DNA from 2 places in the Cellulosimicrobium sp. NPDC057862 genome. Region 2 is predicted to be linked to the other one. Evidence: riboswitches for the same ligand, from Rfam matches in the RefSeq annotation. Region 2 holds a riboswitch; the other holds the start of a gene.
The links. Region 2 has a riboswitch for S-adenosylmethionine ahead of ACFVN3_RS04845 (aminotransferase class V-fold PLP-dependent enzyme). Riboswitches for the same ligand answer to the same signal wherever they lie in the genome.
Positions count from the first base shown of each region.

Region 1 (4,422 bases), on a different contig from region 2:
GCACGGTGCGCCCGGTGTGGAACGCGTCGGCGATCAGCGGCGAGTACCTGTCCGCGGGCACGTTCCTCGGCCTCTCGGGGCTCGTGCTGCTCTCCGGCGCCGAGGCGTTCTGGTTCCCCGTCGGGTACGCGGCGGGCTACCTGCTCGTCCTGCTGTTCGTCGCCGGCCCGCTGCGCCGCAGCGGCGCGTACACGATCCCCGACTTCGTCCACGCCCGCCTCGACTCCGTCGTCGCGCGCCGCGTCACGAGCGTCCTCGTGCTCGTCATCGGGTGGCTCTACGTGGTGCCGCAGCTCCACGGCGCGGCGCTCGTGATCACGAGCATCGCGCCCGTCCCGCCGTGGGTCGGGTCGGTGGGGATCGCGGTCGTCGTGAGCGCGGTCGTCGCGGCAGGCGGCATGCGCTCCATCACGTTCGTCCAGGCGTTCCAGTTCTGGGTCAAGCTCACGGCGCTCGCGCTACCTCTCGTGTTCGTGCTCATGGCGCTGGGCGGCGCGTTCGAGCCGGGTGGCGCCACCGTCACCTTCGACCCTGCGGCGGTCTTCCCGCACGACGCCGGACCCGGCGGCCTCGACGCGTACGCGACCGTGTCGCTCCTGCTCGCGCTGCTGCTCGGCACGACCGGCCTGCCGCACGTCCTCGTGCGCTTCTACACCTCGCCCGACGGCGGCTCGGCCCGCCGCACGACCGTCGTCGTGCTCGTGATGATCAGCGTGTTCTACATGGTGTCCAGCACGCTCGGGCTCGTCGCCCGGGTCGTCGCGCCCGACCTCGCGGCGCCCGGCGTCGCCGACACCGTCGTCCTCACGCTCCCGACCCGCCTCGTGCCCGGGCTCGGCGGCGAGCTGCTCGCGGCCCTCGTCGTCGCCGGCGCGTTCGCGGCGTTCCTCGGCACGTCGTCGGGGCTGGTCGTGGCGCTCGCGGGCGTCGTGAGCCAGGACCTGTTCGGCGGGACCGTGCGGTCGTTCCGGTGGTCGGCGGTCGCGTGCACGCTCATCCCGCTCGCGTTCGCGCTCGTCACCATCCCGCAGGGCCTCGTGACGAGCGTCGGGACGGTGTTCGTGTTCGCCGCCTCCGCGCTGTCGCCGGTGATCCTGCTCGGCGTGTGGTGGCGCGGCCTCACCGCGCGCGGCGCCGTGGCGGGGATGGTCGTGGGGTCCGTCCTGTGCGCGACGGCGCTGCTCGCCTCGTCCGCGCTCGTCGCCGCGGGGTACGGGGCCGGCACGTCGGGCACGACGGCGGAGGGCGTCGCCGGCGTCGTGCGCGCCCTGCTCGCCCAGCCCGCGGCCTGGACCATCCCGCTCGCGACGGCGACGGTCGTCGTCGTGTCGCTGCTCGACCGGCACGGCCCGCCGCTGCGCACCGACCGGTTCCTGCGGCGCCTGCACGTGCCGGAGCTCCGGCGCCGTTGACGACGGTGTGAAGCCTGCAATCTGTAGCGTAGAAAGCGTGAGACCTGTAGCGCAGGAGCCCTGACCTGGTCAGATCCAGCGCGCGCCGATCTCGTCGTGGAGCTGCTGCGTCTTCTGCACGCGGAGCACGCCGTCCTCGACCGCGGCCTCCAGCCCGACCTCCCGCGCGATGGCGACGATCGCGTCGCGCTGCTCCGGGTGGTCGTCGGCGTCGCCGCCGTCCCACAGCTCGAGCCACCGGTCGGTGGGGTCGTCGCTGCCGCAGTCGGCCCACACCCGGCAGATCCGGTCGAGCTCGTCCTGGGTCATGGGGCGGGTCGGGGTGGCGTACACGGCGGGCTCCTGTGCTCGGCGTCGGTCAGAGAGTCGCGACTCACCCTAGGGGGCGGCAGGCGAGATCAGCCGTGCGTCCGGACATCTCATCTGGCGGTCACCCTCGACCGCATGCCGGATGGGCCGTAGGATCGTGGCAACCATCCAGAGCGGTCGAGAGTCCTGGCTCGACGACACCGCAGCAACCCGCCGACGGAAGCCTCCCGAGGACAAAGGTGCTAACGCCAGGGTCGATGGAGCGACTAATGGTCTCAGAGGCATCCTTCGCGCACCGTCCGGGCAGCCCGTGCCCGACGGCGGTCGCGCACGCACGCACCGCGGTCGGAGCGACGTCGTGAGCGTCGCCGACGCCGTCGGGCAGGCCCACGGCGGGGCGGCACGGCCGACGGTCTCGTTCGAGCTCATGCCCCCGCGCCGCCCGGACGCGGCGCCCAAGTTCTGGGAGACGGCGCGCCGCCTCGTCGCGACGCACCCCGACTTCGTGTCCGTCACGTACGGGGCGGCGGGCACCGACCGCGCGACCGCGCGCCAGGTCGTCGGTCGTCTGCTCCAGGGCACGCCCGTGCTGCCGATCGCGCACCTCACGTGCGTCGGTGCGTCGCGCGAGGACGTCGAGGAGGTCATCAACGACTTCCTCGACGAGGGCGTGCGGAGCTTCCTCGCGCTGCGGGGCGACCCGCCGCGCGACCAGCCGGACTGGCAGCCCGCGCCCGACGGCGTGCGGTCGTCGACCGAGCTCGTCGCGCTGCTCCGCGAGGTCGAGGCGTCGCGCTGCGCGTCCGACCCGGCGGCCGCCCTGCGTGGCGCCGCGCGCCCGCTGACGATCGCCGTCGCGACGTTCTGCGACGGCAACCCCGCCGCCGGCACCACGCGGAGCCAGGAGGTGCGCCGCCTGTGGCAGAAGCAGCAGGCCGGCGCGAGCTTCGCGATCACGCAGCTCTTCTACGACGCGTCGTCGTACACCGACTTCGTCGCCGAGGCCCGCGCGGCCGGCGTGACGATCCCCATCCTCGCGGGGCTGCTGCCCACGACGGAGCCCGCGCGGCTCCGCCGCGTCGAGGAGCTCACGGGCGTGCGCGCGCCCCAGCACCTGCTGGACGCGCTCGACGCCCTGCCCGACCCGGAGGCGCAGCACGCCTACGGGATCGCGTACACCGTGGACCTCGCGCAGCGCGTCCTCGACGCGGGCACGCCCGGTCTGCACGTGTACACGTTCAACAAGCACCGCGCCGCTCTTGACCTGCTCGAGGGTGTCCACCTCGGCGGCGGGTCGCGCGGGACCGGGGGCAGCGCCAGCGCTGCCGCCGCCCCGCTCGTCCCGGACCTGGCCAGCGGGCCGTGGGTCACCGGCACCTCCCTGCCCACGACGAGCGCCGCCACGCACGGCACGCCCGTCTGACCGGTCCTCCGGACCAGCAAGAGGTTTCGATCATGGCCACTTCCGTACCCTCCCCTACCCAGAATCACGTCGGTTTCCCCGCCGGCACCGTGCTCGGCTACCCGCGCATCGGGCGCCGCCGCGAGCTCAAGAAGGCCGTCGAGGCGTTCTGGGCCGGCAAGACGTCGGCCGAGGAGCTCGAGGCCACGGCCCGCGAGCTGCGCCTCACGACCGTGCGTCGGCTCGTGGACCTCGGCCTCGGCGCCGACGATGCCTCGGTCCCCGGCTCGTTCTCCTTCTACGACCAGGTGCTCGACGTCGCCGCCTCCCTCGGGGCCGTCCCGGCGCGGTTCGCGTCGCTCACCGACGACGCGGGCCGCCTCGACCTCGCGGGCTACTTCACCGTGGCGCGCGGTCACGGTGACGACGCCCCGCTCGAGATGACCAAGTGGTTCGACACGAACTATCACTACCTCGTCCCCGAGATCGGCCCGGACACCCCGATCCGGTTCGTCGACGACCGCGTCGTGCGCGAGTTCGTCGAGGCGAAGGAGGCCGGCGTCGTGACGCGGCCCGTCGTCGTCGGGCCGGTGACGTTCCTCGCGCTCTCCAAGGCGGCTGACGACGCCCCCGCGGGCTACTCGCCGCTCGACCGGCTCGACGACGTCGTCGCCGCCTACGCCGACCTGCTCCGCGCGCTCGCTGCGGCCGGCGCGCCGTGGGTGCAGCTCGACGAGCCGATCCTCGTCACCGACCCTGCGAACGCCGAGGAGCTCACCGAAGCGGTCGAAAGGGCATACCGCGCGCTCGCGACGGATCTCCGATCCGTGCCGAACCCGGGGTCTTCGCCGGACTCGGTGCCGAACCCGGCCGCAACCCCGGGTTCGGCACAGGGCCAGCGGCCCGCGATCCTCGTCGCCGCCCCGTACGGCCGGCTCGAGACATCGCCCGGTCCCGACGGCTCGTACCACGACTTCCTGGCGGTGCTCGCGAGCACCGCCGTCGAGGCGATCGCGCTCGACGGCGTCGCGGCCGACCTTCCCGACGGTCTGCCCCTCGGGCTCGACGCGAAGACCCTCGTCCTCGGCGTGATCGACGGACACAACGTGTGGCGGGCCGACCTGGCCGCGAAGCTCGACCTTGTCGAGGCGTACCGGCCCGGGACGGGTCTCGGCGCAGTCGCCGTCGGCACGTCGACGTCGCTGCTGCACGTGCCGCACGACGTCGAGGACGAGACGTTCGCGGAGCCCGGCACGGCGACCGGCACGACGCTCGACCCGCGCCTGCGCGACTGGCTCG
Region 1 is NZ_JBHVMH010000001.1:496,153-500,574, forward strand. Features, by position in the region: gene ACFVN3_RS02080 (cation acetate symporter) at 1-1,412, shown strand, start outside; gene ACFVN3_RS02085 (hypothetical protein) at 1,482-1,745, opposite strand; SAM riboswitch class I at 1,883-1,985, shown strand; gene ACFVN3_RS02090 (methylenetetrahydrofolate reductase) at 2,080-3,144, shown strand; gene metE (5-methyltetrahydropteroyltriglutamate--homocysteine S-methyltransferase) at 3,177-4,422, shown strand, end outside.
Region 1: it holds a riboswitch for S-adenosylmethionine, as region 2 does, so the genes downstream of both, ACFVN3_RS02090 (methylenetetrahydrofolate reductase) here and ACFVN3_RS04845 (aminotransferase class V-fold PLP-dependent enzyme) in region 2, are expected to answer to the same signal.

Region 2 (4,422 bases):
AAGTCTTCGAGGGTGGTGTCGTGCTGCACCCGCACATCCCACCACACGCGGGGTGCGCGACCGCGTGCGAGTGACCCGACCCGTGCCTACGGTCGAGCACGCACCGACGAGAGGAGCACTCATGGGACTGGGAGACAAGGCCAAGCACGCCGCCGAGGAGGCAGGGGGCAAGCTCAAGGAGGGCGCGGGCAAGCTCACGGGCAACGAGCGGCTCGAGGCCGAGGGCAAGGCCGACCAGGCGAAGGCCGACCTCAAGCAGGCGGGCGACGACGTGAAGGACGCGTTCGACAAGTAGCCCGGCACGTCCCCGGCTCGCGAGGGCCCCGCTCCGGCGGGGCCCTCGCCGTGCGTCCGAGCGGTGCGCGGGTCTACGACGCCGCGAGCGGCAACGGGATCGGCTGGTGCGGCGGGGCGAGCACGGGCACGACGCGCGGCGCGTTGATCCGTTCCAGCAGCCCGACCTCGACGGTGGGCCACTCGGGCGCGAGGATCGAGAACATGACGGAGTCGGCGCGCGTCCCGTCGGGCGCGGTGCGGTGGCCGCGCATGACGCCCTCCTCGTACGCCCCGAGCCGGCGCATGGCCCCGAGCGAGCGCGTGTTGCGCGTGTCGACGCGGAAGCCGACGCGGTGCACGTCCCACGTCTCGAACGCGTGCCGCAGCAGCAGCCACTTGGTCACGGGGTTGACGAGGCTCCCCCACGTGGAGCGGGCGTAGAACGTCCGGCCGACCTCGACCCGGCGGTCGACGAGGGACAGGTCGCGGAAAGCCGTGCTGCCGAGCACGTCGCCGACGGACCCGTCGGGTCCGGCGGCGCGCACGACGAAGCCCGTCAGGTCGGGCGCGGCGCGCGTCGCGGCCACCAGCTCGGCCATCCCCGCGACCCCGAAGGGCATGGGGATGCTCATGCCTGACCACATCGCCTCGTCGACGAGGCCGGCCAGTGTCTCAGCGTGCTCCAGGGCCAACGGTTCCAGGCGGAATCCGTGCCCCGAGAGGACGACGTCGTGCAGCACAGCGCATATCAGAGCACACGCGGACGACGCCGCCAAGAGGGTCCGGCGACGTCGTGGACAACGCTCGTCGACGGCCCGGTGAACGGCTGTCCCGGCGGTCCCGCCGGCGCCGGGTCAGACGGCGGGGCCGCACCCCGCGGCGTCGGCGAGGAACCCCGCCGCGGCGGTCGCGAAGAGACCCTCGAGACCGGACCCCACGGGCACGGGGCGCGGGTCGTCGGCCACGGCCCAGCAGCCGTCGACGACCTCGTACCGCGTCGCAGGACCGTGCGCCACGTACGACCGCACGGCCTCGACGAGCCGGACGACGTCCGCACCCGTCGTCCCGACGCCGACGGACGCGCGGATCGCGCCCGCGTCGTACCCGAGACGCGCGAGCAGCGGGTGGGCGCAGAAGCGGCCGTCGCGCACGCCGATGCCGTGCTCGGCGGAGAGGTACGCGGCGACGAGGCCGGGGTCGTGACCCTCGACGGAGAACGTGACGACCCCGACCGGGTCGACGGCGTCCTCCCAGACCCGCACGACCCGCACGCTCGGGACCGCCTCCAGCCCGGCGACGAGCGCGGCGCGCAGCGTCGCCTCGTGCGCGTGGAGGTCCGCCGGGTCGAGCGCCGCGAGCGCGTCGCACGCCGCCGCGAGCGCCGCAGCACCCACGACGTTGGGCGACCCGGCCTCGTGACGCGCGGGCGCCGTCTGCCACTGCGTCCCCGTGACGGCGACCTGGCGCACCGCACCGCCGCCGGCGAGGTAGGGCGTGCCCGCGTCGAGCCAGTCGCGACGACCCACGAGCGCGCCCGCGCCGAACGGCGCATACGTCTTGTGGCCGGAGAACGCGACGTAGTCGACGCCCGAGTCGGCGAGCGAGAACCCGCGGTGCGGGACGAGCTGGGCGCCGTCGAGCACGACGCGCGCCCCGGCGTCGTGCGCGATCCGCACGACGTCCGCGACGGGCAGCGACTCGCCCGTGACGTTCGACGCGCCGGTCACCGCGACCAGGGCGTACGGGAAGCGCGCGAGCTCGGTGCGCAGGCCGGACAACGTCTCCGCGACGGACGCACCGCCGGCGAGGACCGTCGCACCGCCCGCGCGCTGCCACGGCAGGAGGTTCGCGTGGTGCTCGACGTCGAGGACGAGCACGCGTCCAGGCGTCCCGTCCGCGTTCGCCGGGACGCAGCCCGCGAGCAGGTTGAGCGAGTCGGTCGTGTTGCGCGTGACGACCGTGACGTCGTCCTCGCGCGCGCCGACGAACGCGCCGATCGTGCGTCGCGACGCCTCGTAGAGCGCCGTCGAGACCTGCGACAGGTAGCCCGCGCCGCGGTGCACGCTCGCGTAGAGCGGGAGCACCTCGGTCACACGGTCCGCCACGGAGCGAAGCGCCGGGGCCGAGGCCGCGACGTCGAGGTTCGCGTACGGGACGCTGCGGCCGTCGACGAGCGGGACGAGCGTGTCCGCGCCGACGACGGGCAGGAGCGCGGGCGCGTCGACGAGCGCCGCGAGGTCGGGGGCCTCCGCGACCTCGGTCGGACACGAGACGTCGGCGAGAGCAGTCATGGCACAGTCCTCCGAGGGCGGTCCGGGGACCGTGATCCCCGCGCTTGCCGCGCGCCGGTCGGCGTACGGCCTGGTCGTCACCCGGGGCACCCCGCCGCGAGAGGAGGGTTGCCGGCCAGCAAACCGGGGTTTCACGCTGGCACTCATGACCTGCGTCCCAGGATGTGCGCGGGGGACGCACCGTGTCAACCGGTGGTCAGGGCGTCTCGGATGGCGGGACGCAGTCCACGGGTAGGTCGAGGCGCCACCCGGACTCGTCGACCGCGAACGCGTCGAGCACCTCGCCGGTCCGCGCGTCGAGCACGACGACGGAGTCGGGCGGCCACTCGGCCGGGTCTCCCGGTGGCGCCTGCGGAGGACGCTGGAGCCGCGCGCCGCTCGCGTGGGCCTCGACGACCTCACCGGTGCGCGTGCTCGCCAGCACGACCTCGGGGTGCGCGTCGGCGTAGGCGTCGCACGCCTCGCCGTTGCCGTCCGAGCTCCACCAGCCCTCGTACCCTCCGACGACGAGGTCCGCCAGGTCGACCGGCTCGCCGGTCTCCACGGCGAGGGCGCTGTCGGGCGGGAGAGACGGGACGAGGTCCTCGTCGGGTTCGACCTGGACGACCCGCGGCCGCTCGGCGGGCAGCCCGGGGTCTGCCCCCACGACGTCCACCTCGGCCACCGCCCGCGGTGCGTCCTCGCCCTCGGGCGCCGTCCACAGCAGGACGACACCCACCACGACCGCTCCTCCGACCACGGCCGCGCCCACCGCACGTCCTCGCCCGATCCGCATCGATCCCCCTGCCCACCGGGACCCCCGCCCGGCCGCGCGGCCACGCTAGCGCGACCGTCCGACGTCGGGCACCCCGCCCGCGGGCCGCTCGGCGAGACGGGCGTTCCGCGCGTCGGACACGTGGCGTACGATCCCGAGCAACCATCCGGAGCGGCCGAGTGACGTGGCACGTCGACGCCGCAGCAACCCCCCGGTCCGTCGCGAGACGGTCGGGCGCAGGGTGCTACTGCCACGATCGATGGAGGAGGACTCATGAGCGACCAGTCCCAGCAGACGTCGGCACCCGGGGCGGCACTGCCCGATGCCCGGCCCGCCGTCGGCTACGCCGGCGACATCACCCCCCAGCAGGCGTGGGACCTGCTGACGAGCGACGAGCGCGCCGTGCTCGTGGACGTCCGCACCGAGGGTGAGTGGCGCACCATCGGCGTGCCCGACGCCACGGACCTCGACCGCGACGTCGTGTTCGACGAGTGGGTGACCCCGGCCGGGCCCAACCCGCGCTTCGTGGACCAGCTCGTCGAGGCGGGCCTCACCCCCGGCGACGAGCGCCCCGTCGTGTTCCTGTGCCGCTCGGGCCAGCGCTCGATCGGCGCCGCGCGCGCTGCCACGGCCGCGGGGCTCGGGCCGTCGTACAACGTGCTCGAGGGCTTCGAGGGCGCCCAAGGCTTCTCGGGCCTGCGCGACGTCGAGGGCTGGAAGGTCCGCGGCCTGCCCACGACGACCTACGACGAGGCGGCCCGGTGAGCGCCGCGCAGCCCGGGAGCGTGCCGGGCGGCTCCGGCCGCAAGCCGCTGCCCGCGAGCGCTCGCCCCGCGACGCTCGCCGTGCGCGGCGGGCACCACCGCACGGAGTTCCAGGAGACCTCCGAGGCGCTGTTCCTCACCCAGGGCTACACCTACGACCGCGCCGCCGACGCCGAGGCCGCGTTCAAGGGCGAGCTCGACCGGTTCGTCTACTCGCGCTACGGCAACCCGACGGTGCACGCGTTCGAGGAGCGCCTGCGCCTGCTCGAGGGCGCAGAGGCCTGCTACGCGACGGCGTCCGGCATGTCCGCGGTCTTCACGTCGCTCGCCGCGCTCG
Region 2 is NZ_JBHVMH010000002.1:487,656-492,077, forward strand. Features, by position in the region: gene ACFVN3_RS04830 (GNAT family N-acetyltransferase) at 1-29, opposite strand, end outside; gene ACFVN3_RS04835 (CsbD family protein) at 122-295, shown strand; gene ACFVN3_RS04840 (GNAT family N-acetyltransferase) at 369-1,016, opposite strand; gene ACFVN3_RS04845 (aminotransferase class V-fold PLP-dependent enzyme) at 1,131-2,567, opposite strand; SAM riboswitch class IV at 2,603-2,718, opposite strand; gene ACFVN3_RS04850 (hypothetical protein) at 2,764-3,288, opposite strand; SAM riboswitch class I at 3,481-3,587, shown strand; gene ACFVN3_RS04855 (rhodanese-like domain-containing protein) at 3,595-4,086, shown strand; gene ACFVN3_RS04860 (O-succinylhomoserine sulfhydrylase) at 4,083-4,422, shown strand, end outside.